4 regions of the Pseudoalteromonas sp. SG44-17 genome follow, and region 4 is predicted to be linked to each of the others. Evidence: predicted binding sites of a transcription regulator. Region 4 holds the regulator's gene; each other region holds the start of a gene.
What was found. Region 4 encodes LexA, which represses DNA repair genes until DNA is damaged. Its sites were predicted from a motif close to TACTGTATNNNNATACAGTA; they were not measured.

Region 1 (7,477 bases), on a different contig from region 4:
AGCATGTTCCGTATTCAGGCTTTTAACGACCTCAACTAAATGCTCGTTATCTTCTTTGCCATGCCATTCTTTAATGTAGCTACCATCTTTATAACCATGATCTTGGCGGAAAAAATTAAGCGTATTTTTACCTACATAGCCTCGATATAAATCATCAATATCCATACCTATTTGCGCCATACATCCAGCGAAGGCTGCGGCGTTAAAGGTTTTCTCAGCGACGGCTGACGCGGCGAGAATTTCTAACGTTTGTTTGAAATCATCAGCTTGTTGCGGTGCACTTAACTGTTGTTCCAACTGCTTAGCAAGCTCTAAATAACTGGTCTCACCATCAATGCGTAACGATAAACCGAAGTGAAAAATATCAACCAATTCTAAAATAACTTGCTCGGTATCTGGAGTTTGCTTTTTCCACCATTTCCAACCGTAATGATCAAGCATTTCAGCGCATTCAACCCAAATAGCGCGATACCATTCAAAGCCTTGGCTAAACCATTGATCATGAACTTTGGTGTTCATGGCATTTTGCATTTCTAGCATCACCACGAGTTTATTTAAATTGGCAGACATATCTCTTCCGGTTACTATTTTAATTGCTGTAATAATACAGGTATACCCAAACCACCTCAAGATGCAGAATTCAGCGTTTCACAGGAGCTTAATATCAAGGCGTTACTTTGCAACAATGGCAGTCCCTTTTAAGAAGCAACAACGATGAGAGTAAGTGCCTGTGAAACGCCCAACGGGTTGGTTTAAAAGCGATTTATACTGCGTTATTGATTTTAACAATAGAACCACTATTCCTTGCAATCAATGCCTTGCCTAAATCGCTTGTAATTCCAACTGAAACTCGCATCTTGAGCTGATTTGGGTATTAACTGAGATCTAATGAAATTATTTCTCCACTTCGCCTATCTTATATGTAACGCGTTTAAAAATTATTAGAGACTTACATGTTAAAAGCAATCCTACTCGCTTGTTCAATCGCAGTTACTGCATCAGTGACTGCTGCAACAGCCACAAATATTGCAAATCAGGCTGAAAAAGTTAGTCCGCTGTTGCCCGGCTTAACAGTGCCAGCAATCACACTGAAAGATAAAACCGGTAAAAATGTTGTTTTAGCTGAACGTTTTGCTGAAAAAACAACGGTGCTTATCGTATACCGTGGTGGTTGGTGCCCATATTGCTCTAAGCAATTAGCGAATGTGCAAAAAATTGAAGCAGAACTGACTGAGTTAGACGCACAAATTATCGCGGCTTCACCCGATAGCCCAGAAAAATTGGCTGAAACTAAAATAGATTCACCAAACTATCAGTTACTTTCTGACGATAGCCTATTGCTAAGCCAAGCGCTTGGTTTAGCATTTTACCTTGATGATAAAACCGCGACTATTTATCGTAATAAACTAGGGGTAAATTTTGTTTCTCTTGAAGGTAAAGCGAAGGTAGCCTTACCTGTACCGGCAGTCTTTGTTATTGATAAACAAGGTTTAGTGCATTTTCAATATGCGAACCCTAATTATAAAGTTCGCTTAACTGAAAGCTTACTATTGGCTGCAGTAAAATCTGTATCTGAGCAATAGCGTAATTAGCAGGGGGCTTTAACCCTCTGCTTACCTACCTGTAGTAAATTCTTGCCATGAATTAATCAGATCAACAAAATCTTCAAAACCACAGCCACTACTTAAACCATTTTCCTCGAGCATAAGCTCATCATCTTGATAAGCAAATAAATCTTCAGAGTCTTGGTGCAAGGCATGGGCTTCAAAAATGGCTTCATCTTTATTTAAGATCAAATCAATTTCTTGGCCCTGTAGCGTTAACGGCTCAAAACTACTTGATACTGAGGCTATTAAAGCTTGTACCATAGCAATTTTGTCTTTGCCGATCTCTTCATTTAACCAACGGCCAATAACCGCATGTTCACTGCTAATTTTAATCCGCAGGCCACTTATTGGATCGCGTATAAATTGGTATTCCATAACTTTACCTAAATACAACTAATGATCGGGATTATACCCTAGTCAGTGCTGAATAAATAAAGCCAGTGACAAAAATAGCGCTAAAAAGCGCTATTCTTTGAAGTGATACAGCTACCGATAAGATCTAAACCGCGCGGCATCAATGATTGCCCAAATATAGACGATCGGCAGTAATATAAAACCAATCGCAACATAAATAAGCGCGCCACTAATAACCCACGCTAGGAAGAAACCAATTGCCGCCATAATCCGGCCTTGAACTAACTGCCCTAAACCTGGGAAAAATATATTACAAATCGCTGCGATAACATTACCGCCTGAACCTTGCTCTGCCATGTTAACCTCAATTATTAATTTAATTTTATTCTTATCTACTTACATTCTTCATGCCAATTATTTAGTTATTAAAAATCAATATGTTAAAATCAACGGTAATACGAAGAACTAGCTAAAATCGTGATTTTTACTAAATATAAGTCAAATTGGCGATATCACTTCACACCATTGATCTAGCTTAGCTAAAAAATGACTATAAATGAATCATTAAGTTTTTAAAGCCTTTAGACTATGTATTAAATTAACTGGTTATAAAAACAGTATTTTATTTAGCCTAACAAAAACACCTGTTATACTGCTTTTAATATTGATTGAAAAGGCGTGATGATGGACGTTTCAGAATTACTCGACGGTTTAAATGATAAACAACGGGATGCAGTTGCAGCCCCACTCCAAAATATGCTGGTGCTTGCTGGCGCAGGCTCTGGGAAAACTCGAGTACTCGTTCATCGTATCGCATGGTTAATGCAGGTTGAGCAAGCCTCCGCTTATAGTATTTTTGCAGTAACCTTTACCAATAAAGCAGCTAAAGAAATGCGCACGCGCGTTGAACAAGCCCTTCAAGCACCAGTAGGTGGTATGTGGATTGGTACTTTCCATGGCTTATCACACCGTATATTGCGTGCCCACCATCGCGAAGCAAACTTACCAGAAGCGTTTCAAATTTTAGACTCTGATGATCAACTTAGAATGATCAAACGCTTATTAAAAGCCATGAATATTGATGACAAAAAATGGCCTGCAAAACAGTTTGGCTGGTATATCAGCGCCAAGAAAGATGAAGGTCTGCGCCCCAAAGATATCCAAGCTTACGACATCAACGAACAAATGATGCTTAAAGTTTACACCGCTTATCAAGAAGCATGTGATCGAGCCGGATTAGTTGATTTTGCCGAAATCTTATTACGTAGTTTTGAAGTACTAAAAAATAATCCAACCTTACTACGTCACTACCAGCAACGTTTTGCCCATATGCTAGTAGACGAGTTTCAAGATACCAACACCATTCAATATGCATGGCTTAAATTATTAGCCGGCGATACCAACAGCATCATGATCGTAGGTGATGATGACCAAAGTATTTACGGTTGGCGTGGTGCTAAAATTGAAAACATTAAGCGCTTTTTGACCGATTTTAAAGCCGAAACTATTCGCCTTGAACAAAACTATCGCTCTACTGCCACGATTCTAAAAGCGTCTAATGCACTTATTCAAAATAACTCAGACCGAATGGGTAAAAGCCTCTGGACTGATGGCAATGATGGTGAACCTATTTCTGTTTATGCCGCTTTTAACGAATTAGACGAAGCGCGCTTTGTAAGCAGCAAATTACGCAGCTGGTTAAACGCTGGTAATGCCCTACAAGATGCGGCGATTTTATATCGTAGTAACGCGCAATCGCGGGTACTTGAAGAAGCGATGTTACAAGAAGGCTTGAAGTACCGCATTTACGGCGGTATGCGCTTCTTTGAACGTCAAGAAATTAAAGATGCGCTGGCATATTTACGGCTCGTAGGTAATCGTCAGGATGATGCAGCATTTGAGCGAGTGATTAACACTCCTGCTCGTGGCATTGGCGATAAAACCTTAAGCCATATTCGCGATTGTGCGCGTAGCGAATCATTGCCATTATGGTACGCCGCCAAAGCCATCGTAGAACAACAACATTTATCAGGACGTGCGGCGACGGTTGTTACTAAGTTTGTTGAACTGGTAGAACATATTGAAGATAAAATTGGTGATCTCACTTTAGAAGAGCAAGCGAAATACGCTATTCAAACATCTGGTTTAATGGCGATGTATCAAGCAGAAAAAGGCGAAAAGGGCCGCGCCCGGGTAGAAAACTTAGAAGAGCTGATCAGCGCCTGTGGCCAATACGAACTCCCGGAAGATGAAGAGTTTAGCTCACCACTGCAAGGATTCTTGGCTTATACCTCACTGGAATCCGGTGATGGTCAAGCTGAAGAACATGAAGATGCAGTGCAAATGATGACGTTGCACTCAGCGAAAGGCTTAGAGTTTCCACTCGTATTTATGGTTGGTGTTGAAGAAGGCATGTTCCCATCTCAACAAAGTAATGAAGAATCAGGTCGGTTAGAAGAAGAGCGTCGTCTTTGTTATGTCGGCATGACTCGCGCCATGGAAAAACTCTATATTAGCCATGCCGAGAGCCGCCGTCTTTATGGTCAAGAAAAGTACCACAGTCCATCACGCTTTTTACGTGAAATGCCTGAAGATTGTATTGAAGAAATTCGTATTAAAACTCAAGTATCGCGACCACCCGCAGCAGGACGATTTAGCTCATCAGTAAGTCATGCCGTATTTGAAGAAAGTGGCTTTAGCTTAGGACAACACGTATTACATGCAAAATTTGGTATGGGAACGGTTATTAATTACGAAGGCAGTGGCGCTCAATCTCGCGTACAAGTGAATTTTGATGACTTTGGTAGTAAGTGGTTAGTAACTGTTTATGCACGACTACAAGCCATTTAACTCGTTAATAAGTAATATCCTACCGCAAATTGCCTATGCTAAACATAGGCAATTGCTACTCATTACTGGCGAACAAAACTGGTGTTATCAACAGGCTAATGAGTTACTCAAGCAACTTTGCCATCCGCTTGTTAAGGTATTATCAACTAGTGGCGAACTCACTGACAGTAGCTGGCCTGAACATACTCATCAAATTCTTGGCCAAGAATTTCAGCATGTTATTTATGACGGTTTTAGTGGCTTAGTGCCAGACAAATTTGCTGCTCTTAGTGGCACTGTTCAGGCTGGCGGTTTATTTATTGTATTGTTGCCAGAACTTGATGATTTACACTATTGGTGTGACCCAGCACTGACCGCCTTTCAATCATTTGCTCAACAACAACAGCAGAGTTATTTTAACCAACGCTTTGCACGCTTACTCCAGAGTAATTTGTATCTGCACCTCAGCCAACAATCAGGCTGGCAAACGTTACCAGAAACAAGCCAGCTAGCAGGTAAAATAAACCTAACTGAACAGCAATTTTGCATCGAGCAAATCATTAGAACTGCCAACGGTAGAGCCAATCGCCCTTTATTGATCAGCGCAGATCGTGGCCGCGGAAAATCGGCGGCTTTAGGGCTTGCTGCTGCAACACTTAACGATAAAAAAATACTCATTTGTGCACAGCAGTTTAACGCCCTACACAGCTGTTTTAAACACTTTGCCGCAGCACGAGGATTAAGCTATCAAACTCGGGATAAACAACTCGCCAACTTGCATTATATTGCACCCGATCAATTACTAAATGAACTACCTGACTGTGATGTATTGTTGGTTGATGAAGCTGCTGCGATCCCAGTACCATTATTAATTAAAATGCTCACGCATTATCCCCGCATTATATTTGCCAGCACTATGGTAGGTTATGAAGGGAATGGCCGCGGGTATACTTTAAAATTCAAACGTTACCTAGAGCAACATTATAAAAATATGCATAGTGTTACTCTAGAGCAACCAATTCGCTTCGCAGCGAATGATCCGCTAGAACAGCATATTTGTAATTTGTTAGCACTTGACGCCGATTATCAAGATATTACGCTAGACACCAGCGCTCTGCTCTATTCTGAACTGACTCCCCAACACCTTGCTGAAAATGAAGCACTACTGCGTCAAGTCATTGGGCTATTAGCATTAGCGCATTATCAAACTAGCGTGAATGACTTGCGCCACTTACTCGACGCGACAGAGCAACGCATCTTTGTATGTCAGCAACAAGGCGTTATTATTGCAGTATGCCTAATTGCGATTGAAGGCGGTTTAACCGCAGACTTGAGTCAACAGGTTGTTAGTGGTCAACGTCGCCCACAGGGGCATTTGATGGCGCAAACATTAGCACAGTTAAGTGCTAATGCTGACGTACTAACAAGGTTGTGTGCTCGTGTTGTGCGCATTGCTGTAGCTCCATCACAGCATAGTAAATGTATTGGTTCACAACTTATTGCTCATTGTGAACAGCAACTAGCATCAAGCTGTGACTGGTTTGGAGCCAGTTTTGGCGCTAATGCGAGCCTACTCAAGTTTTGGCAAATGGCGGGGTTTAGTTTAGTTAAACTAGGCTTTATGCAAGATAAAGCGACTGCAGAACATGCAGCTCTTGTGGCTAAAAGTTTAACTGATCGCAGCTCGCTAATTAAAAATCTGAAAACTGATTTTCAATCAGACTTTGCATTGCAACTACTTGATCATTTCAATCAGTTAGATCAACAATTAGTCGAACAAGTACTGCGTGACTGTGCTCAACATAACGCTGATAACATCCAAGATACACGTCTAGCTGCATTACTAACAACAGATTACCAAATTTTTACCATCAAACCTTTATTGTGGCGGACACTTTGGTGCACACCAAGCAGCTTATCTAATTGCGATGAAAATACCAAATGTCTTTTTATTAGACTAATATTACAAAACTGGTCATCACAAAAGGCACAAATAGTTTTACAGATCCGTGGTAAAAAATCACTCGATAAACTATTCAAACAGGCTGTTACTAATTGGTATGAACAATACTTACTTAAAAAATTACCTTAGCGTTCTTTTCTTCTTTTCATTTTCACATAGCAATTTCGCCTATGCCGAGAACAAGCCAGCGATAAAATTAGGCATGTCTACCGCGTTAACAGGACCTGCCAAACAAATTGGTGAACAACTTTACCTAGGTAGTAATATCTATTTTAACAAGCTAAATAAAAACGGAGGTATCAACGGAGCACACGTAGAATTAATAGTCGCCGACGATGGTTATGAACCAAAACGCGCAGTAAGTAATACTCGTCGCTTTATTTATCAAGACAAAGTAGATGCGCTATTCGGTGCAATGGGAACTCCAACAAGCTTTGCTGTTTTACCAATCCTTGAACAACTGCAAATTCCATATTTAATGCCTTACAGCGGCGCTAAATTTTTGCATTATCAGCCAACAATTAATGTATTCAACATAAGAGCTAGCTACGATGATGAAGCTGACGAGCAAATAAAATACCTAGTCGAAGAAAACAATCACACACGTATTGGGTTTTTAATTCAAGCAGATGAATTTGGTCTTGTAGTAGAATCTGGATTGCGAGAATCGCTCGCCAAACACAATCTAAAGCCAGTTAAAGTCGCTCGCTATCAACGAAATAGT
Region 2 (7,477 bases), on a different contig from region 4:
AAGTGGCCGCCAGTTTTTTGCTGCCCATCAGCGCACTCGCTGATGTAAACAATTGGCAACCCTTACCTTTTCATCGCTTTGGCAAAACTATTACTTTACAAGGTTTTTCAACTCCTTACGGACTACTTTGGGGAGCCACTGCTAGCATTATAAAAAACTTTATAAAAAAGCTTGCCATACCAGTTTAAATCTCTATTGCAAAGGGTTACAAGGGTACAATTACGCGTTATTATGTGCGACCGTTCAAAGGCAGCAATCGTGCTGAGTAAAAGTAGAGTAAAGTTATTATGATCAGTGCATTCGATATGTTTAGTATTGGCATTGGCCCGTCATCATCACACACCGTCGGCCCAATGCGCGCATCGCGTTTATTTGTTAACGAACTACAACAACAAAACTTGTTAACCGATGTCACCAGCATTAAAGTTGAGCTATATGGCTCATTGGGACAAACAGGTATCGGCCATGGCTCAGGCAAAGCAGTTATCCTCGGACTTGCGGGTTATGATCCGGAAACCATTGATGCCGATTTAGTAGACGATATTCTCGCTAAAATTGAAAATGAACAAGTGATCCACTTAAATCAAGTGCATCAAGCAAAGTTTCCAAAACAAGGAGCGATTGTATTCCACCGTCGTAAAACTTTGCCAAAACACTCAAATGCAATGGAGATCATTGCTTTTAAAGGCGACGAAAAACTCCATAGTAAAGTTTACTATTCAATTGGCGGCGGTTTTATTGTTACCGATGAAGAATTTGAAAACGAAAAACAAGCTGCGCTCACTGTCCGTGAAGAAAACCCAGCCCCCTTTCCATTTGGCAGTGCCAAAGAATTATTAGAAATGTGTAAGGAGTCAGGTTATAGCGTATCAAGCTTGATGATGAAAAATGAAAAAACCTTACGCACAGAAGATGAAATAAAAGATGAACTATTCAATATTTGGCAAGTAATGAAAGCCTGTATTGAACGCGGTATGCGCACCGAAGGAATTTTACCTGGTGGTTTGAAAGTAAAACGTCGCGCCCCTAGCCTGTACTTAAAGCTCAATATTGAAGTCAGCAATGACCCCCTTCGCGCAATGGACTGGGTGGATTTATTTGCCCTTGCTGTTAATGAAGAAAACGCTGCAGGTGGCCGTGTAGTTACAGCGCCAACTAATGGCGCAGCAGGTATTTTACCTGCGGTATTAATGTACTACCACACATTCATTAAAGAAATAGACCGCGATATTGCAACTCGTTATTTATTAACTGCCGCCGCAATTGGCATCTTATATAAAAAGAATGCCTCAATTTCAGGTGCTGAAGTTGGTTGCCAAGGCGAAGTTGGCGTCGCATGTTCAATGGCTGCTGGTGCACTGACTGAAATTGTCGGTGGCAGTGTATTACAAGTAGAAAATGCCGCGGAAATTGGCATGGAGCATAACTTAGGGTTAACCTGTGACCCTGTCGGTGGATTAGTACAAGTGCCGTGCATTGAACGTAATGCTATGGGAGCTATCAAAGCAATTAATGCATCGCGTTTGGCTATTCGTGGTAGTGGCGAGCAAAAAGTATCATTGGATAAAGTTATTAAAACCATGCTTGATACTGGTAACGATATGAAAACTAAATATAAAGAAACCGCTCGCGGTGGCTTAGCGGTAAATATAATTGAGTGTTAAGTTTTATAGTCATTAAAAAAGCCGCAATATGCGGCTTTTTTGTTTTCAACAGATTAAAGTCACTTAACCGGTAATTCTATATCTTCAAACAGCTTATCTACGTCATCTTGATTACGTAGTAAACTCGCTCGCTCAACCCGCTCTTTGGTCAAATGTGGTGCAAAACGCTCTATAAAATCATACATATATGTACGTAAAAAGCTGCCTTTTCTAAAGCCAATTTTAGTGGTGCTGGCTTCAAATAAATGGCTGGCATCAATACACACTAAATCGGTATCTGCAATTTGATCAATCGCCATTGATGCTACAACACCCACACCTAAACCTAAGCGTACATAGGTTTTAATCACATCAGCGTCAGTTGCAGTAAATACAATGTGTGGTTCAAGTCCCTGCGCATTAAATGCTTTATCAAGTTCTGAACGGCCAGTAAAACCAAATACATAAGTAATAAGTGGATACTGGGCAATATCGGCAACGGTTAGCGACTCTGCTTTTTTAGCTAGTGGATGGTCTTTTGCCACCACAATACTGCGATTCCAGTGATAGCAAGGTAACATCACTAAATCAGAATATAAATGTAGTGCTTCAGTGGCAATTGCAAAATCAGCATCGCCACGAGCAGCAGCATCAGAAATTTGCTGCGGCGTACCTTGGTGCATGTGCAATGACACCGCAGGGTACTTTTTCATAAATCCTTGGATCACACTTGGCAGTGCATACCGTGCTTGGGTATGTGTGGTGGCAATATTCAACTTACCTTGATCAGGTAGTGTATGCTCATTTGCAACCGCTTTAATACCCTCTACTTTAGAAAGGATCTCACGGGAAATATTAATTATTTCAGTGCCCGCGCTGGTAACATGGGTTAAGTGTTTTCCACTTCGCCCAAAAATCTGCACGCCCAACTCATCTTCCAACATACGTACTTGCTTAGAAATACCTGGCTGTGAGGTAAACAAACTTTCAGCGGTTGCTGAAACATTAAGTTTATGATTTTGGACTTCGACGATGTATCTGAGTTGTTGTAATTTCATGGCTGCATTTTTTAGTGTAGTTATACTGCTTATTTATAAATGCTACATCGCGTCAAGCCAAGTTTTTTCTGATTAACAATAGAAAAAGGCTGTCTGGAATCGTATTTATAAGGTTATCTGCTTAGGCTAGCATAATCCCTCGCCTTGAGGTAGCCATCTTTTAAGCTGATGCTCAAAATGAAAAAATATCATACGCAGATAGTAATAAATGATGAGAAAGTGAATTCTTTTTTACATAAGCCGCGCAAAACTATCCTGTTAGCATATATTTAATGTAAGATTAAAATTATTAGTTTGTGAAATTTGAGACCTAAACCATGATCGTTTCTATTATTATTATGTTGATTGTTGCACTGATTGTCATTGCCCTCTGGGTCAGTGCGGTACAACAGCATAAAGAGAAACAAGAAACAGAACGCCGCAAAGACTTAACCAAACAAAAAAAAATCATTGAAGAATCAGAAGACGTTCTATTAAATAGCGCAAACATCCCTATGTCAGAACATATTTTACGTATTCTACAACGGCGTATTCATGATGCTTTAGTCGCTATGGTGCAGCTATCACCCAATTCGAAAGAGTTAAAGAATCGCTTAAAGGAAGCAAAAGAACGTTTAGGAGACTCAATCGACACCACTAACTTAGAAAATTTAGTGTTACCCGATAACGACAAGCAATTAATAGCACTAATCCAAGGTATTAAGAAAGTACGCGCAGTACTTCGTTCAGAGCATGGCAAAGGGAAAGTAGACAGCCAAATTTTTATTGCTGAAGACAAGCGCTTAGAAAAACTCCAATTACGAATTAATATTGAAAGCCAGATTAAACGAGGTATCTCCGCACGCTCTGCGAATATGGTCGGTTCTGCACGCCAATACTTTGAAAAAGCCTACGCTACTGTATCTGCAGTCGCTTATAGCGATGACTATATAACCACTAAACGCCAAGAGCTCGAAGGTTATTTAGAAGCAATAAGCACAGAGCTTAAAGCATCTAATGCAACAGCACTGAAGAAAAAAGCAGAGCAAGAACAAGACGATTTAGACGTACTTTTTGCACCAAAGAAAAAGTGGTAAACCACTTTTTCTTTGTATTAACCTAGTAACTCACTAAGATAAAAACGCAAATTTGATCACAAACATCGCAGCCAATATCCACACACTGATGCTTACTTGTTCTCGTTTACCACACAATACTTTAACGACTGTATAAGAAATAAAGCCCAGTGCAATGCCATGAGCAATGGAGAATGTTAGCGGCGTCATCAGTAATACCACACTCACTGGAATGGCATCTGTCATATCATCCCAATTTACAAACTTAAGGTTTTGTAGCATTAGCACCGACACATATAAAATAGCTCCCGCAGTTGCATAAGCTGGCACCATTTTCGCCAAGGGTGCAAAAAACATCATCAATAAAAAGCACATTCCTACAACCACAGCTGTAAGTCCGGTTCTGCCACCCACAGATACTCCTGCAACTGACTCTATATATGAGGTTGTGGTCGAAGTGCCCAATACTGAACCGGCAATGGTTGCGGCGCTATCAGCACTTAATGCTCGTCCTAAACGAGGCATATTACCTTGTTCATCAGCAAGACCTGCTTTTTGAGTTACCGCAACTAAGGTGCCTGATGTATCAAATAAATCAACGAACAACAATGCAAAAATGACGCTAAGCATTGACAACTCAAACGCCGCTGAAAAATCAAGTTGCATAAAAGTAGGCGCAATTGAAGGAGGCATAGATATCACGCCTTGATACTCTACCAAACCCAGACTTAGCGCGATCACAGTTACTAATAAAATGCTGATCAAAACACCACTTTTAAAATCACGATAAAGTAGCGCTGCAATAACAAAAAAGCTAAAAATAGCCAACAATGGACCGGCAGCCGTTATATCACCCAGTTGCACTAATGTTGCAGGGCTGGCCACAATGATCCCGGCATTTTTAAGCGCAATTAACGCTAAGAACGCTCCAATTCCTGTTGCAATGGCTTGCTTTAACACCAATGGAATAGCATTAATTATCCACTCCCTGACTTTGAACAAACTCAGGAACAAGAAAATACAGCCCGACATAAACACAGCCCCTAATGCTGCTTGCCAGGTATAGCCCATGCCTAACACAACACCATAAGTAAAAAAGGCATTAAGCCCCATACCAGGAGCCAAAGCTAACGGATAATTTGCCCAAAAGCCCATGATAAAACAGCCAATAGCCGCAGCAATACAAGTTGCCACAAACGCAGCACCTTGATCCATACCAGCTTCAGCCAACATAGCAGGGTTGACAAACACAATATAAACCATAGTAATAAAGGTAGTGAGGCCGGCAATACATTCGCGGCGCACAGTCGAGTTGTGGTCGCTAATTTTAAATAACGCGTCGAGCATAAGTGAGTTTCATTTTAGATGACAATAATTGCGTGATTTTATCATATATTTCAAGAATAACAGGACAATTAACCTGATATTAGACTAAACTGAGCAGGTAAATGACAACAATAATATGTGTGGCACTATGACAGATACCTCGCCAATTGGCTTAGATTTAGAACAACAGTTAGAAAACGTATTATCGTTTATCACCCAACCGAGCAAAGCCCCACACAGTGCGGTTAAAGCTGATACTCCTGATAACACTGTTAATAAAGCCCTGTATTATTTAAAAAATGATCAACCTCCTCTCGCTGCTAAATGGATGCGCTTAGCTGCAATGTCAGGTAATCAGCGAGCCCAATTTTATCTAGGATTATTTTTTATCAAAGGCCAAGGCGTACCTACTAGTGTTTTTCATGGCGCAGTATGGCTAAGTTTAGCCAGTAGCCAAGGCTATGAGCCTGCAACAACCGCCTTAACTGATTTACGTAAACATCTAGCCACCCGCCGCTTTAAAGATGCCCAGTGTTATGCTGCAACACTGTATGAACAAATACACCAACAGCAGTTTGCTCACCTGATCCCCAACTCACCTTGAAAAGGGACTAATCTACCCTTTTCGTTAAAATCAATTGCCACCTCAATTTAAATAATTAATACATTGTTTTGTATAGTATTATTTAATTTTCTGCACATTTTCAAAGCTGATGGTATCAAATAAATTTAAAAATCGTTCAAAAAGATAGCAAAAAACACTTGCACACAAACACTGTATAAACTACTGTATATGAGTACTGTATAAACAACCAGTGAGTGAAACTTATGTTACAGCCAATTACCATCAGAACAGTTAAAAGCTATCAACAAGATAATTTAAGCGCATCAGTAAATTTGATTCAGATAGAAGATGAGATCTCTGCAACTTTTGAACTTCTAAAGGTGTTACACCATTACAATAATAAAAACGCATGGACGTTACTGATTGCACCGGATCACGTACCAAGTAAAGCTTTACTTGATTCATGTTCTATTGATACCAGTAAACTATTAGTGATTAGGCAAAAGCATCTGGTTAATTTAGAGTATGTACTAAATTCAGCACTACATAACGGTAACTTTGCAGCGGTGATCACCTGGACAGACATTGTGAAAGACAATCAAATAGCTAACCTGTCATTAAAGTTAGACCAAGCGAGTGCAAAACTATACTGTTTTACTAAAACCCAACAAGCTACAGAGATAGCATTAGCACAATAAGCTGTTAAAATGCCGTTTTTTAATAAAGCGTATTTTAATTATGACCTCACTCACTGACAGTCTTTGCTTATGTGGCAGCGAACAAAGCTATAGCGATTGCTGTGAAAAATTGCACTCAGGCAATATACAAGCAACAAGCCCAGAGCAACTAATGCGCTCTCGCTTTGTTGCTTATGCTTTAAAAAATGCTAAGTATATTTACCAAACTTATGCACAAGAAAAACAAGCAGCAAACCCAATCAAAGAAATTGCTGATTTTGCTAATAGTTGCCGCTTTATAAAATTAGCCGTGATCAGTGCAGACCAGCAAGAATACACTGGTTGTGTTGAATTTTGTGTTAGCTATTTTTATCAAAACTTGTTTTGCCAACTACATGAAAAATCAAGCTTCATAAAAGAAGATGGGCAGTGGCGTTATCTCGATGGTGATATCTTCCCTGTTGCAGATATAAAAATTAGCCGCAATGATGAATGCCCGTGTGGTAGCGGTAAAAAATATAAAAAATGCCACAGCGTATAACACTTTCTTAGAGTGTAGTTTTTACCGTAAGTATTTTATAAATAATCATAAATTCAAAAAAATCGCGACCCAACGTGGTCTGTCTAAGTGCGATTAACTATTTGTTGCTTAACCTAAATTTTGGTTAATGTGTTTTCTAACGCATTGATTTAAAGCACTAATATTACTTTTACTCTCCAGCCGAAATTTTCAGGGAAAATAAGGCGAATTTACGCGTCAATAGCATGCCTATTACAAGTAAATTTAACGCAGTTAACATTGAAAAATAGCCGCTGGAGATGGATTTATTATCCGAAGCTCAGATTACTTCCGCCAGTAGAATAACGCGGTAGCAGTTATCGATCCAACTAGGTTACAAACCTCTTGTCATGATTAAATCACTCCTAGATTAAACAAATTTTAATTCTGAAAAGTCAACATGCTCTAGTACTTCACAACAACACCTATAAACAACTAACTCATCCATAAAACATATATATACTGCGTTAGAACCAGCCCCGTAGCATGCTAAGATCTAGTCATATCAAAAAACAATAAAGGAACAAATGTTAAATAAATTTCAAGTATCAAAAAAACACTATAATAAAAACTAGAAAATAAATCGTTATTATT
Region 3 (7,477 bases), on a different contig from region 4:
TGCCTGGTGGTCGTTGCTGGTCAGGACAACCCGCACTTATGACGCTTTCGCAGCAGAATGCCTTTTCGCGTTTAGCTAAAATAGCGGATGAAAATGAAGCGCAGGTATTGGTACAGCTTCATCATGGTGGAGTAAGGGCTTTACCTGATTTGAATGAAGGTGCTCCTTCAGGGCCTAGCGCTGAGCAACCAGGCGACCGTTATGCTCTGGGGGTAACGGAACTGAAAGATAATGATATTCATGAGCTCATCGAGGCATTTGTTCGATCATCGCAACGAGCTTATGACGCAGGCTTACATGGTGTTGAATTGCACGCAGCACATAATTTTTTACTATGTAACTTCCTCAATCCCCAAGTTAATCGACGCACTGATCAGTGGGGAGGCAGTATACAAAATAGAGCTCGGTTTTTGATCGAAATAGTGCGAGGGATTCGTGCACGTATGCCACGTAAGTTCCTGATAGGCGTACGTCTATCGCCAGAAAGTTATGCCAATGTGGTTGGGATCGAACTAGAAAATCAGTTAGCTGTCACCCGTTTACTGGCAGCTGAGGAAATTGATTATGTGCATTATTCAATGGGCAATACTTTTAAATCAGTTAACGGCAAGGTTGGCACTGACTTGTTGACTGAGTTAAGTAAAGCTAATCCAGCCAATATTCCTATGATGGTAGCAGGAAAAATTCAAGATGAAAAAGACGCTAAGTTGGCATTGGCTGGTGGCGCAGATTTAGTGGCTATTGGTACTGCCGCATTAGGTAATCCAGACTGGGTAAAGCGAGTCAATGAGGGCGCTTCACTAATTTATCCGCCATTTAGCGAGTCATGGATAGCCGAGCAGGGGTTCAGTTTTGAGGCACTGAAGTACCTAAGGTCTATGACCGGTGTGCTTGAGCGAGTAAAAGAAGCATGATGTCTGATTGGGCGTTGTTGTTGATATTTATTCCGACCTTTTTCCTGATTTCAGTGTCACCAGGTTTGTCTATGATGCTTGCCCTGAGTTACGGTGCCAGCTTGGGCGTAAAAAGGGCAGTTTGGGTCATTTTTGGTGAGGTTTTTGGGGTATCACTTATTGCTCTAACAGCCCTACTGGGTTATACCAAAGTGCTGGTTGAATTTCCCGCAGCTATGCAATTGTTCAAATATGTTGGTGCTTTTTATCTTATATGGATGGGTATTAATGTTTGGCTGGATGCAAAAGTTAATGCAGCTACAGTGCAAGTTGACAGTGATAACATTGATTTAATGTTGCGCGGCTTCTTAGTTTCGATTTCAAACCCTAAGTCCTGGTTATTTCTAATGACATTGCTGCCACCTTTTATGAACTCAGCTTTGCCATCGGGTCTACAAACGTTACTTTTTACAGGCTTGATCGCACTAATTGAATGCTTAAATTTACTCATCTATGCTTATGGAGGCCAAAAAATTAACAGATTGCTACTAGCTCGAGGGCAAGGTCAATTATTAGGCAGGATTTCGGCGTTGATGATGATTAGTATTGCAATCTTTTGGCTTATTAGTAGTTATTGATAATTTTAAACTATGAGATTTAATCATCGTAAATGAGCAACTCATTTAATCCTACACCTAGAGCCTTGTGTTATCAATTGACGTTTTAAGTTTTACGATTAAGAGTTATGCTACACATTAGTGTGTTAGGGAAAAGATAGGGATGTTGTTACATATTAAAGTGATTTATCTAATAACTACACATATGAGCGAGCTGAATTAGCTGTAAGCAGTGAAGCTACTTATAATTTATTTAAATTATAAGTGTTTAATACTTAAATAAATTAAATGGTCGGTATGGAGAGATTCGAACTCTCGACCCCTGCCACCCCATGACAGTGCGCTACCAAGCTGCGCTACATACCGACGTTGCAAGCAATAGTACGTATATTTTTTCAAAAATCAATAAGCTTTTGTTTGTTTGAACATTTATTGCACGTACTGAGTGAAATAAATCATTTTATGAGGATGTTTAGTTATTTATCCAGTCATTGATCGATTTATACATCACATCTCGTAGTATAGGTTGAGCAGTTTTGTTAGGGTGTATGTTGTCGTTTTGCATCAGGCTATTATCAGCAGCGACATTCAAGATAAAAAATGGCATTAAATGGCTGTTTGTGGCACCAGCAACCTCAGCAAAACTAGCGGTAAATAATCCGGTATAACGTGGACCATAGTTAGGCGGGATGTGTATTTCCATAATCGCTACTTTGGCATCAGCTTGTTTGCTCTTGCTCACTAAACTGGCTAGGTTTTCTTTTAGGCGTTTAATTGGAAAGCCACGCAGGCCGTCGTTACCACCAAGCTCTATAAGTACATGGCTCGGTTGAAACTCATTAAGTAGGGCGTCTAAACGACGCAGTGCGCCACCGGTGGTTTCGCCACTGATACTGGCATTGATAAGTTGGATTGGTGCTTGCTCGTTGTCGTACTTATCTTGTAACAGTTTAACCCAGCCTTGCTCTTGTTTTAAGCCGTAGGCGGCGCTTAAACTATCACCTAAAATTAAAATTGTGTTGTCAGCTGCCGCACTAAGTGGTTTGATTACTAATAGTAAAACGAAAATAAAACGTAGGATTGAATACATCATATGTCAGCGCTATCTCAATTAAATATCATTCAGGTTAAAGGTCTTTCTAAAACGGTTAATACCCTTGAAGGGGATTTGCCCATCCTCAGTGACATCACCTTTAATGTCAAGTCTGGAGACTCAGTTGCTGTAGTTGGTACCTCGGGTTCAGGTAAATCAACTTTATTAAGTTTGCTCGCCGGGCTTGACCAATCGACTCAGGGATCAATTTATTTAGATGGTGAGCCGCTGCATGAACTTGATGAAGAAGCGCGTGCGGCATTAAGAGCTGCAAAAGTCGGTTTTGTATTTCAATCATTTATGTTGGTACAGAGTTTAACAGCACTTGAGAATGTGATGTTACCGGCAGAGCTCGCTGGTGAAAAAAATGCCAAGCAACAAGCACTCGATCTACTGGAAAAAGTAGGTTTAAGTCATCGAATTGAGCATTATCCGTCGCAATTGTCTGGTGGTGAGCAGCAGCGTGTAGCGATTGCTCGCGCATTTATTGGCACACCAAAGATTTTATTCGCCGATGAGCCATCAGCAAATCTTGATAGCAAAAATGGTAAGTTAATTGAGTCACTGTTATTCGAGCTTAATCAGCTTCATGGCACGACGTTGATTTTAGTCACACATGACGAGGCGTTAGCAGCAAAGTGCCAGCATGTGTTACAAATTGAAGCGGGTCAATTAGTTAAAAATACCAATGAGGCTGTGGCGAATGTGGGTTAAATTAGCATTAAAATTATTTAGCCGTGAATTTCGCCGTGGTGAACTCACGGTGATTTGTGCGGCCATAGCGTTGGCAGTATTAACAGTACTAACGCTTTCTATGGTGACTGATCGCATAGGGCAAAGCATTGCACAAAAAAGCAGTGCCTTTATTGCCGCTGATCGCGTGTTGGCAAGCAACCATGAATTACCGGGTGAATATTTAACAACAGCAGGCGAATACAACTTACAAACAGCACAGCTCACTTACTTTGATACTATGTTGTTTGCTAATGACGAAATGCAATTAAGCTCAGTAAAAGCGGTGTCTGAGCATTACCCACTTAAGGGCGAACTAAAAGTTAAAAGCAGCTTAACCGGCGAGGTTGAAGTGGCTACGCAAGGGCCAACTGTTGGTAATGTGTGGTTTAGTGAATCGGTATTTTATGCACTAAATGTAAGAGTAGGTGATACGGTTGAGCTTGGCGCTGCGCAATTTAATATTGAAAAAGTATTGGTGGAAGAGCCAGATGCACCATTTAATATTTTTTCAAGTAGTCGTCGTGTGTTGTTAAATAACCAAGATGTAGACAAAACTGAAGTGATCCAGCCGGGCAGCCGTGTTTTTTACCGTCAGTTGTATGCAGGGGATGAGAGTAACCTTACTGACTTTTATAGCTGGCTAAAACCACAAATGAAAGAAAATCAGCAATGGTATGGTGTTAAAGACAGACAGTCGCCGATTGCAAATAGCTTAAACCGCGCTGAAAGCTTTCTATTATTAGCGGGATTATTGGGCATTATTTTAGCGGCGGTGGCGATTGCCGTGTCTGCAAAGCGTTATTGCGAACGCCAATATGACCCAGTTGCGATGATGAAAACCTTAGGTGGTAGCCGATCGACAATTCGCAAAATTTACTTACTGCATTTATCACTGGTGTGTGCTTTGTCGGTCATACTTGGCTTAGCCATTGGCTATGGTTTACAAGAGATAGCTACTAGTTATTTAGCTAAATCAATGAACAATACTCTTCCTGCTGCGGGTATAAAACCGTGGTTTGTGGCGATTAGTACTGGCGTTATCTGTGCGGTGATGTTTTCAATCAAGCCGTTATTAGATTTATTTGATATTCCACCGCTTAGGGTATTACGCCGTAACTTAGGCGATAAGCTATTAGTAAGTAAAGTGCATTTAGCGATGTCGGGCTTAACAGTCTTTTTATTAATGTGGTTGTTTAGTAATAACCTTAAAATTACCGCTATTTTGTTTGTCTCCACTTTAATTTTGATTGCAATACTATTTGTATTATCGCGGTTAATCTTTGGCAGCGGACGTAAACTAGGATTGCGCCCGGGGAATAGTTGGTCATTAGCGATTGCTTCGTTGCAAAAACGTGCCAATGCTAATGCGGTACAGTTGATCAGTTTTTCGTTGGCAATAAAGCTATTGTTATTTTTAGTGGTGCTGAAAAACGATATGATCGCAGATTGGCAATCGCAACTTCCAAGCGACGCGCCGAATGCTTTTTTAGTCAATATAACCGAAACTGAATTGCCAGACGTAACAAGCTTTTTAGAGCAAAAAAATATTCAAGTATCTGAGTTCTATCCGACTATTCGTGGTCGCGTAAACGCTGTTAACGGTGAATTAGTTGCTCGCGAAGTCTCATTGCAAGACAACGAGAAGAAAGACGAAGAAGCACGCGCAGGTATTGGCCGTGAGCTAAATCTTACATGGTTAGAGCAAGTCCCTGTGCAAAATGAGATCATAGACGGGCAGTGGTTTGGCGACAATGCCACCGCTGAGGTATCCATCGAAGAATCTATGCTAGAACGTTTAGATGTGAAACTGGGTGATACGCTAACATTTTTGATTGGCGCCCAGTCATTTGATGCCAAAATCACCAGTGTTCGTAAAGTTAATTGGGCTACTTTAAAGCCTAATTTCTTTATTATATTAAGCCCTGATGTACTGGCTGATTTTCCTGCGACGTATATTTCATCAGTGCGTATCGAAGCCGAGCAAAAACGCGATTTTAGTGAGCTACTACGTGCCTACCCGACAATCAACGCCATCGACGTTGACAGCTTTGTCAAACAAATACGTTCTACTATTTCGCAAGTATCGCTGGCAATTGGATTTGTACTGGCGATAGTGGTGATGTGTGGTGGCTTGGTTTTAATTTCGCAAGTGCAAGCAAGCCTTGGTGAACGGATGCAGGAAATTGTCATATTGCGTACCTTAGGCGCCAAAGGGCGGCTAATAAAAAATGCCACTTTATATGAGTTTTTATTGCTGGGCAGCGCTGCTGGTTTTGTCGCTGCGTTGGTCAGTGATGTGGCTTTATTAATAGTGCAACGTGAGATGTTTGACTTAGCAGGTAAGCTGCACCCGCATATTTGGCTTATTGGACCATTAGTGGGTGGTGTGTTTGTGGCATCACTGGGCTACTTTATGATAGCTAGAACCATGCGTAAAAATACCCAAGGGTTACTACGCTCTTTAGCCTAAAAGGTTAGCAAGTAAACAAGCCCGTTTTTACGGGCTTTTTTATGCCAATAATGCACTGGTAATTTATACAGTGCTCTGGCATTATTAGCGTACTTAACTATTTACACTGATTGGGCAAGTATTGGCTATTATTTTAGGGATTGATCCTGGCTCACGATTAACCGGTTATGGGGTGATTGCCCATCAAGGTGCTAAATTTACTTATTTAGGCAGCGGTTGTATAAAACTGGCCGATCACGAGTTTCCTATTCGATTAAAAATGATTTATCAGGGGATCAGTCAACTAATCGAACAATTCTCTCCCGATCATTTTGCCATTGAAAAAGTATTTATGGCGCATAATCCTGATTCAGCTCTTAAATTAGGCCAAGCCAGAGGAGCTGCAATTGTTGGTGCGGCAATGGCTGAGTTACCGGTGTTTGAATACTCGGCGCGGCAAATTAAACAAGCGGTGGTAGGGCACGGTGGTGCCGATAAATCGCAAGTGCAGCATATGGTTAAAAATATTTTAAAATTGCCAGGCACACCGCAAGCGGATGCAGCCGATGCATTAGCCATTGCGATATGCCATGCTCATTCCGATCAAAATTTAATAAAACTAGCGGGCAGTGCCAGTAAAACCGTTAGAGGACGATTAAGGAAATAACATGATAGGTCGCTTAAATGGCATCTTAGTAGAAAAACAACCGCCAGAAATTTTGCTTGAAGTAAGCGGTGTTGGTTACGAAGTTAACATGCCGATGACGTGTTTTTATGATTTACCAAACATTGGCGAAAATGCCATTGTGTATACTCATTTTGTAGTAAGAGAAGACGCCCAGTTATTATTTGGCTTTAATAATAAAATTGAGCGAGCATTATTTAGAGAGCTATTAAAAGCCAATGGCGTTGGGCCAAAGCTCGGATTAGCAATACTTTCAGGGATGTCGGCTAAGCAATTTGTTAGCTGTGTGAATAACGAAGATGCCACCAGTTTAGTGAAACTGCCAGGTGTGGGTAAAAAAACCGCAGAGCGCCTGGTACTTGAAATGAAAGACCGATTAAAAGATTGGGGTAATGACTTATTCACGCCATTTAGTGATAATGCAGTTATAGAGCCCGCCTCTGACGCACTTATTGCTAATAATGCGGCAGATGATGCAATCTCTGCGTTAGTGTCATTAGGTTATAAATTGGCGCAAGCACAAAAAACAGTAAAATCAGTGGCCAAGCCTGGTATGTCTACAGAGGTTCTGATCAAAGAATCTCTAAAATCAATGTTGTGAGTAAACCATGATTGAAGCGGATCGTTTAATAGATGCGACTGAACAAAGTAATGAAGATGTAGTCGATCGCGCGATTAGACCAAAACTATTAGCCGATTATACTGGTCAGCCCCATGTTAAACAGCAAATGGAAATATTTATAGAAGCTGCACGTAGTCGGGGTGAAGCGCTTGATCATTTATTAATATTTGGTCCGCCGGGTTTGGGGAAAACCACACTAGCAAACATTGTTGCCAATGAGCTAAATGTCAGTATTAAAACAACCTCGGGCCCAGTGCTTGAAAAAGCCGGTGATTTAGCCGCACTACTGACCAATTTAGAAGAAGGCGATGTACTTTTTATTGATGAAATACATAGGCTAAGCCCGCAAGTTGAAGAAATACTCTATCCTGCAATGGAAGATT
Region 4 (7,477 bases):
AGCATTTTTATAACCGGCTGTTTAGTCATAACCCTGAGCTGCAGGATATTTTTAATATGGCCAATCAACGTAGTGGCCGTCAGCAATTTGCATTATTTAATGCCTTGGCTGCGTATGCTCAAAATATTGATAATTTAGCCGTATTAAAAGAGGCGCTGGCACGCATTAATCATAAGCATACCAGCATGCATATTTTACCTGAGCATTATCCAATTGTTGGCGGACACCTGATTGGCACTTTAAAAGAATTGATCCCTGAGCAATTTACAGCTGAAGTTGAATATGCATGGCGTGAGGCTTACGCACTACTTGCTGATATTTGTATTACCGAAGAAGCGGCACTATACGAGCACAGTAAAAATAACCACGGTGGCTGGTCGGGTACTAGAGCATTTGTTATTGCTAAAAAACAGCCTGAATCAGAGTTAGTAACCAGTTTTACTTTAGTGCCAGTCGATGGTAAAGCGGTAATGACTCATAAACCAGGGCAGTATTTAGGTATCAAAGTAAAACCAGCTTATGCACAGTATAGTGAGATACGCCAATACTCTATTTCTCAGCAAAGTAATGGTGAAAATTACCGTATTAGCGTGAAAAAAGAGTTATTGCCAGCAGCGGGGATTGTATCTAATTATTTGCACTCACTTGATGAGGGCAGCGTTGTGGAGCTTTATCCACCGGCTGGAGACTTCTTTTTACGCGCAAATAAAAAACCTGTGGTATTAATTTCTGCGGGCGTTGGCCAAACACCGATGCTGGCAATGCTACAAACATTATTATGTGATACATCGAATCAAGCGGTCACCTATTTACACGCCTGTGAAAATATCCTGCAGCATTCATTTAGTCAGTTTTTGGCAGAGCAAGCCGCGGCGCATACTCGATTAAATTACTACACTTGGTTTAATCAAGGTGGCGAGGGAGCTGAGTTTACTGGATTGATGAATGTCAGCGCTGTTGCTGAGCAGCTACCGCTTGAAGAAGGTGATTTCTACATCTGTGGCCCAACGGGGTTTATGGCTGCAATTAAACAGCAATTACTCGTATTAGAAGTTGCTGCTGAGCGTATTCACTTCGAGGTGTTTGGCCCACATCAAGATATTTAATGACGAAACTAAATGCAGGTTTTAAGTGAAAAGGCGCGAAATGCGCCTTTTTTATGGTTTTGGCTATTTAAAGTACAGCATTGCTATTTTTCGCTGCCAAAGCTTGGTTTTGCCATGCGGTAAATAATTTTTGTTGCTTGTCGGAAATTTTTAAACCATAGGTTTTTTGCATATAAAAATAAGCATCGGCAATGCGTTTTCGTGCATAAAAGGGCGGCTCTACCACACGCTGTTTAAAATCTACCTTTACTTGGCAGCGACCATATTGGCTTGCATTACCTGCAATCATGCCAAAGCTATAATTAGAGCGGTCTGCGTTTATTTCACCAATTGCCGGAGCGAGATTATTTATATCAGCTTCCATTTTCCGAAATTGCGCACTGACTTTAATGCAATTTTTTCGGCCGCCATCTTGCCAGCATTGTAGCTGGTGACCAAATTCCCATGCAGACACAATATGTTCCCACTCAATCCGAGTTGCGCGCGCATTTGGTTTGCCTGAACGAGTAACCGCATTGCGAGGCACATAACCACATGCATTTGGGTCGGGCACCAGTTTTTTACCTTGGCGTTTAATATTACAGCCACAATAGAGGCTGGTGGCGTTATCAGGAAGGGTTTTGATGAGGTGTTTTTTTGCGCTGTAAAAACTGGTGAATTGTTCTGCATAAAGGTTAAAACTCACACAACACAATACCAGCGCAATAATTAAATGCGGCATATCCAATCACTTTAGTGAACTACAGGAAGCGCTAGTTTAGAGCGATTATTCAAAAAGTAAATCGCTTAACTGTGTGATGTAGTGGGAATTTTAACTCATCTACAAGGTAAGGTTAGCTACTTGGGCGACGGGAAGTACGTTTTCTAAAACGGATATTTTGTAGTAATAAAATAAAGCCAGTTAAACAAAACAATATGCTACTGGCTGCAAAACTAATTAATAATGGGTTATTAAAATCTTCACGTTGATCATAGTCCATTATGTGTAACATCCAGAAAAAATCGAAAATTCGCCAAATTGTGCTGCGAACAGTAATAACTTGGCCACTATCAGCGGATAAATATAGTGTGGTGTTAAACGTATCGTCAAAATTTACTTGCCAAATATTTTCTTTAAAGCCAACTTCGCGAGTACCTTTAGCTAGTTTGATCGCGTCTGTAACTTGCGCATTAATTAATAGATGAGCTTGGGCATTGGCAATAATTTGCGCTTTACTCGGTGCTACCAAAGGACGGCCAGTAACTCCGTTAAAGCTGTACTCACCGTTACTGTTGCTCACAATAATGGTAGGGATTGTTAAAAAGTGACTATAACTAATTTGTCTTGGTTGAGTAATTTGTGCAACGATATTATCAACTGAGGCTAGATAATCAGCTTGTTTGAATGGGTTATTTAATTGCCGCGCAGCTAAATGTTTACCGTGAACTTTTTCAAGCGGTATAGCACTCATAATTAAACCACCGAGTAACCATGCAAAAATTTGTAGCGCTAATAAGTAACCTAACCATTTGTGAAACTTACGCGCATGTTTAAAAATGCGTTTATCCATAGTGACTACCTGTTTGTTATTAGTGCGGTATTCTATAAATTATATTGAGTTTGCCAATGTGGCAAATTGTCGCATCAACAAAATAAAACTAGCTACTCTAGATTTGGTATATACGCAAAATTAGGTTAAAGTTTGCGTTGTTATTAACGCAGGGTAAAAATGAAACAATGTCGGAAATTCAATTTTTAAATGTAGATCTAGAGCTTGAATCAAAGCAAGATATTAGTTTGTTAGTTGCAGACTTAAAAAAAAGTGCTGTGGTTTTGCATTACGATAAAGATGAGTACCGTCAACTAGCACGTATTGAGTCTAATGAAGACGTTATCTCACCAGATAAAGCGATTAACCACTTATGTGAGTTAATTGAATCTTGCTCACGCAATGCATTAAAGCAGTGGTTATCATGCTCAAAGCGCACCTTTGATATTGGCTTTGAATCAGGCACTTCGCCAAAATGCTTTAATCAAGCGCTCAGTGCCGATACTTTATTGCGTATTTCTGCTATTGGCGCAGGTATTGAAATTACAATTTATCCACTTTCAAGTTAGCCTTTTCGCTCTACAATTGCTGCGGTCATTCTTGATACGCAGCACAGTTCTCCACGACTATTGGTGATTTTTATTTCCCATACGGATGTACGCTTGCCTAAGTGTAGTGGTGTTGCTATCGCGGTTAATATACCATTACGTGATGCTTTTAGATGATTGGCATTGATCTCCTGGCCAACACAATAAAACTTTGTAAAATCAACAGCAAAGTTTGCAGCATAACTCGCCACCGTTTCTGCAAGTACAACATTTGCGCCGCCATGCACCATACCCATAGGGTTATGATGAGCTGGGATCGCGGGCATCGTTGCTACTAAATAATCATCGCCTATTTCACTTATTTCAATGCCCATGGTTTTCATCAATGTGCCTTGACCACTTATGCCGTCATCAAGTTGCTTACATTGTGCTAGGGTGATCGGTTGATACCAAATACTCATCTGTCTACCTCACTAAGTTATTTACTAAATCAGTCTACACTTTTAAACATTTTCCTACAGTTAAGATCATAAAAATAGATAAAATGTACCTATATTATCTAACTGTTAATGGATCTTAAGGATGAAAGTAAAGGTATTTGGATGTGGTGCAATATTATTAATGAGCCTTGTTGCTCAGCCGCAGGCTGTTGCTAGTACCAAACATCAACTCGATATTGGTTTTACCGATTTAGCTGGTTTAGATGAATCTTTTTTAGGCGCACGGTACCGATATTTTGCGCAAGATCTTGAATCTTTGACTGGTCCATACGAGCTAAAAGCGTATTTAAATCAAGTCAATAATTATGCTATTGGTGGGTTTGCTAATGATGATTTTAGCTATTTAAATGCCGATGCTGCCATCTATGGTCCCGCAGGATTAGTTATTAGTGCCAGCGCGCAGCGCCTCTGTGAAGATAATAGCTATTGGCAAAATACTGATTATTTAGTGAGTGCCGCTGTTGGTAAGCAAATGAATGAGCAGTTACAACTAGGGTTCAATGTATATTACAGTCGCTTAGAGCGCCATGATATGTGGTTTGGCAAAGATAATGAAAGAGTCGCGGTTGAATGGACTTATGCTCCTTATGTTCGTTGGACAAATATAGTTAGCAATCAAGGTTGGGATTTAGAGCTAAAGCAATTGGCAGGGCGTTATCGTTATGTGCAGGGGCAGGCGGTTTATTATGTAAATCAAGCATGGTCAGTGGGAGTCGTTGCCAATATTCGGAATCAGAAAAATCTAAAAGACAACTATGAACTGCAAACGCAATATTGGTTTAATCAACATGTAGCATTAAAGTTTGGTCTTGGATCTGCGCTTGATTCTGGAAGTGGTTTAAATAGTATGAGCTTGTTATTAACGGCGCGATTTTAAGCCAATTTATATTTGCGATTTTCAGATAACTGTATATACTCACAGTTAAATGTACTGTATGGAAAACCAGTTGTATGCGCCCATTAACGAATCGCCAAGCTCAAATTCTCGAACTTATTAAAGTTTTTATTAAAGATACCGGTATGCCGCCAACCCGTGCTGAGATTGCGCAAACGTTAGGTTTTAAAAGTGCTAATGCAGCGGAAGAACATTTAAAGGCATTAGCGAAAAAGGGCGTTATTAAAATGAAGCCCGGTGCTAGTCGAGGTATTCAGTTAGTTGAAGAGGATGAGCCGGAACAACTTGGTTTACCTCTAATAGGCAGAGTTGCCGCTGGTGAGCCTATTTTGGCAGAGCAGCATGTTGAAAGTCATTGCAAAATAGATCCACTCTTGTTTAAACCGGCTGCTGATTTTTTACTGCGTGTGCAAGGCATGAGTATGAAAGACATTGGTATTATGGATGGCGATTTATTGGCAGTACACAGCACTCAAGTTGCTGAAAATGGCCAAGTGGTGGTTGCCCGTGTTGATGACGATGTAACAGTAAAACGCCTTGAAAAAGCAGGTAAAAAAGTTTTTTTACATGCTGAAAACGATGAATTTTCACCGATTGAAGTGGATCTTGAACATGAATCTTTCAATATTGAAGGGTTAGCTGTTGGGGTGATCCGCAACGCTGATTGGATGTAAATTTTTTGATCTATATTTTGCACCAAATTGGTGAAGTTTGGTGCATTTAATTTTTTACCGCTTTAATGGCTAGATTTTATACTTAGCTATAGCGTCCTAAGCCCTATCAAATCTACTTGTCAGCTACTTTTAGCCCTCTAATATTATCCCTAATTACAAAATAACGCGCTGATTTTTAGCTGTTATTTATGCACCAAAAAAGAATTTAATTGCTCTTAAAACTTGCTAATTGTTCATTTTTTAACTAATTGGTTAATACACTGTGTTAACAGCTACTTTAAAAGTCTAACAATTTTGCTCAATAGCATAATTTAGGGTTGCGTTAATATTCAGTAACAATAAAAAATAACGAATTGGCGCGAATAAAGCTGTGCCGCCTTTTCGCTTTGCGTTTTGCAATAGCATTTAAAGGAGCCGTCACATGGGTAAATTGAGCTCTACCTTGTGGCTTATATTGTTTGTTCTACCGCAGCAAGTATTGGCTAATAGCCAGTTTAATATGCGTAAGGGCGTAACAGATATAAGTAATGATGTTTATCAGCTGCACATGACAATATTTATTATATGTTGTGTGATTGGGGTCATCGTGTTCGCCGTGATGTTTTGGGCACTGATCCACCACCGTAAATCTAAAGGGGCAAAACCAGCCCAATTTCATGAAAGTACTAAAGTTGAAATCCTTTGGACGGCAATCCCGTTTGTGATTTTAATTGGTATGGCAATTCCTGCGACAAAAACTTTGATTGCAATGGAAGATGCTAGTAAAGCTGATCTCACGATTAAAATTACTGGTTCTCAATGGAAATGGCATTATGAGTACATGGGTGAAGATGTTGAGTTTTATTCAATGCTTGCTACACCTCAAGATGAAATAACTAATCTTGCAAATAAAAACCCTAATTACCTGCTTGAAGTTGATAAACCTTTGGTGTTGCCAATTAATCAAAAAGTACGATTTTTAATGACCTCAGACGACGTTATTCATTCTTGGTGGGTGCCTGATTTTGCAGTGAAAAAAGATGCTAACCCTGGGTTTATCAATGAAACTTGGACCAGAATTAATGAAGAGGGCATTTATCGAGGGCAATGTGCAGAACTATGCGGAAAGGATCATGGCTTTATGCCTGTGGTGGTTGAAGCTAAATCTGAGCAAGCATTTGCAAACTGGCTGAGCGAAGCTAAGCAGGCAAAAGCAAACGCTGCAATTGCTGATGCTGCATTATTAGATCAAACATTACCAAAAGAAGAATTAATGACACTCGGCGAGCAAGTCTATATGGCCAGTTGCGCTGCGTGTCACCAACCAACAGGTATGGGCTTACCGGGGGTTTTCCCGGCGCTCAAAGGCAGTCCGGTAGTATTAGGAGATATTAAAGATCATATTGATGTAGTGCTTCATGGTCGCCCAGGTACCGCTATGCAAGCATTTGACAAGCAGTTATCAATCAAGCAGCTAGCAGCTGTGATCACCTATAAGCGTAATGCATGGGGCAATGACACTGGGGATGTAATTCAACCGAGTCAGATACAAGCCGCGATTGATGCAACTTCGGAGGCTAAATAATGAGTAGCGTAACAGAGCAACAACATGATCAAGCTGCACACCATGATGGACATCATCATCCTGCGAAAGGTTTTAAACGCTGGCTTTATACTACTAACCATAAAGATATCGGTAGCTTATATTTAATTTTTTCGTTGACGATGTTTTTAATTGGTGGCGCCATGGCGATGGTGATCCGCGCAGAGTTATTTCAACCTGGCTTACAGTTAGTAGAGCCTCACTTTTTCAATCAAATGACCACAGTACATGGCTTGATCATGGTATTTGGTGCCGTTATGCCGGCCTTTACAGGATTGGCTAACTGGATGGTACCACTCATGATTGGCGCACCAGATATGGCATTACCACGGATGAATAATTGGAGCTTTTGGATTTTACCTTTTGCTTTTATTATTTTACTGGCATCCCTGTTTATGCCAGGTGGTGGCCCGGCATTTGGCTGGACTTTTTATGCACCACTGTCAACAACTTACAGTAACGATAATACCGCATTATTTGTTTTTGCTATTCACATCATGGGTATTAGCTCAATTATGGGCGCAATCAATGTGATTGTAACTATCGTTAATTTACGTGCGCCAGGTATGACTTGGATGAAGCTGCCGCTGTTTGTGTGGACATGGCTTATCACCGCTTTTTTATTGATTGCTGTGATGCCGGT

Region 1: a site for LexA is predicted at 2,562-2,581, ahead of uvrD (DNA helicase II). Genes of this name have one in related genera too.
Region 2: a site for LexA is predicted at 5,881-5,900, ahead of H5182_RS13145 (SulA-like leucine-rich domain-containing protein). Genes of this name have one in related genera too.
Region 3: a site for LexA is predicted at 5,862-5,881, ahead of ruvC (crossover junction endodeoxyribonuclease RuvC). Genes of this name have one in related genera too.

The regions. Positions count from the first base shown of each region.
Region 1 covers NZ_JACJEV010000031.1:35,937-43,413, forward strand. The annotation lists gene H5182_RS17780 (dUTP diphosphatase) at 1-570, opposite strand, end outside; gene H5182_RS17785 (peroxiredoxin-like family protein) at 954-1,583, shown strand; gene H5182_RS17790 (YacL family protein) at 1,614-1,982, opposite strand; gene H5182_RS17795 (hypothetical protein) at 2,094-2,318, opposite strand; gene uvrD (DNA helicase II) at 2,646-4,811, shown strand; gene H5182_RS17805 (GNAT family N-acetyltransferase) at 4,789-6,882, shown strand; gene H5182_RS17810 (ABC transporter substrate-binding protein) at 6,956-7,477, shown strand, end outside.
Region 2 covers NZ_JACJEV010000017.1:56,138-63,614, forward strand. The annotation lists gene H5182_RS13115 (CoA pyrophosphatase) at 1-188, shown strand, start outside; gene H5182_RS13120 (L-serine ammonia-lyase) at 288-1,664, shown strand; gene cysB (HTH-type transcriptional regulator CysB) at 1,724-2,701, opposite strand; gene H5182_RS13130 (hypothetical protein) at 3,019-3,777, shown strand; gene H5182_RS13135 (NCS2 family permease) at 3,811-5,103, opposite strand; gene H5182_RS13140 (sel1 repeat family protein) at 5,231-5,686, shown strand; gene H5182_RS13145 (SulA-like leucine-rich domain-containing protein) at 5,911-6,345, shown strand; gene H5182_RS13150 (YchJ family protein) at 6,386-6,865, shown strand.
Region 3 covers NZ_JACJEV010000001.1:263,708-271,184, reverse strand. The annotation lists gene H5182_RS01225 (NADH:flavin oxidoreductase) at 1-914, shown strand, start outside; gene H5182_RS01220 (LysE family translocator) at 911-1,531, shown strand; tRNA gene H5182_RS01215 (tRNA-Pro) at 1,800-1,876, opposite strand; gene H5182_RS01210 (arylesterase) at 1,983-2,603, opposite strand; gene H5182_RS01205 (ABC transporter ATP-binding protein) at 2,604-3,317, shown strand; gene H5182_RS01200 (ABC transporter permease) at 3,307-5,808, shown strand; gene ruvC (crossover junction endodeoxyribonuclease RuvC) at 5,930-6,454, shown strand; gene ruvA (Holliday junction branch migration protein RuvA) at 6,456-7,073, shown strand; gene ruvB (Holliday junction branch migration DNA helicase RuvB) at 7,081-7,477, shown strand, end outside.
Region 4 covers NZ_JACJEV010000016.1:87,475-94,951, reverse strand. The annotation lists gene hmpA (NO-inducible flavohemoprotein) at 1-1,106, shown strand, start outside; gene H5182_RS12845 (endonuclease) at 1,174-1,827, opposite strand; gene H5182_RS12840 (hypothetical protein) at 1,940-2,656, opposite strand; gene H5182_RS12835 (hypothetical protein) at 2,824-3,204, shown strand; gene H5182_RS12830 (PaaI family thioesterase) at 3,201-3,644, opposite strand; gene H5182_RS12825 (hypothetical protein) at 3,766-4,560, shown strand; gene lexA (transcriptional repressor LexA) at 4,635-5,252, shown strand; gene coxB (cytochrome c oxidase subunit II) at 5,674-6,816, shown strand; gene ctaD (cytochrome c oxidase subunit I) at 6,816-7,477, shown strand, end outside.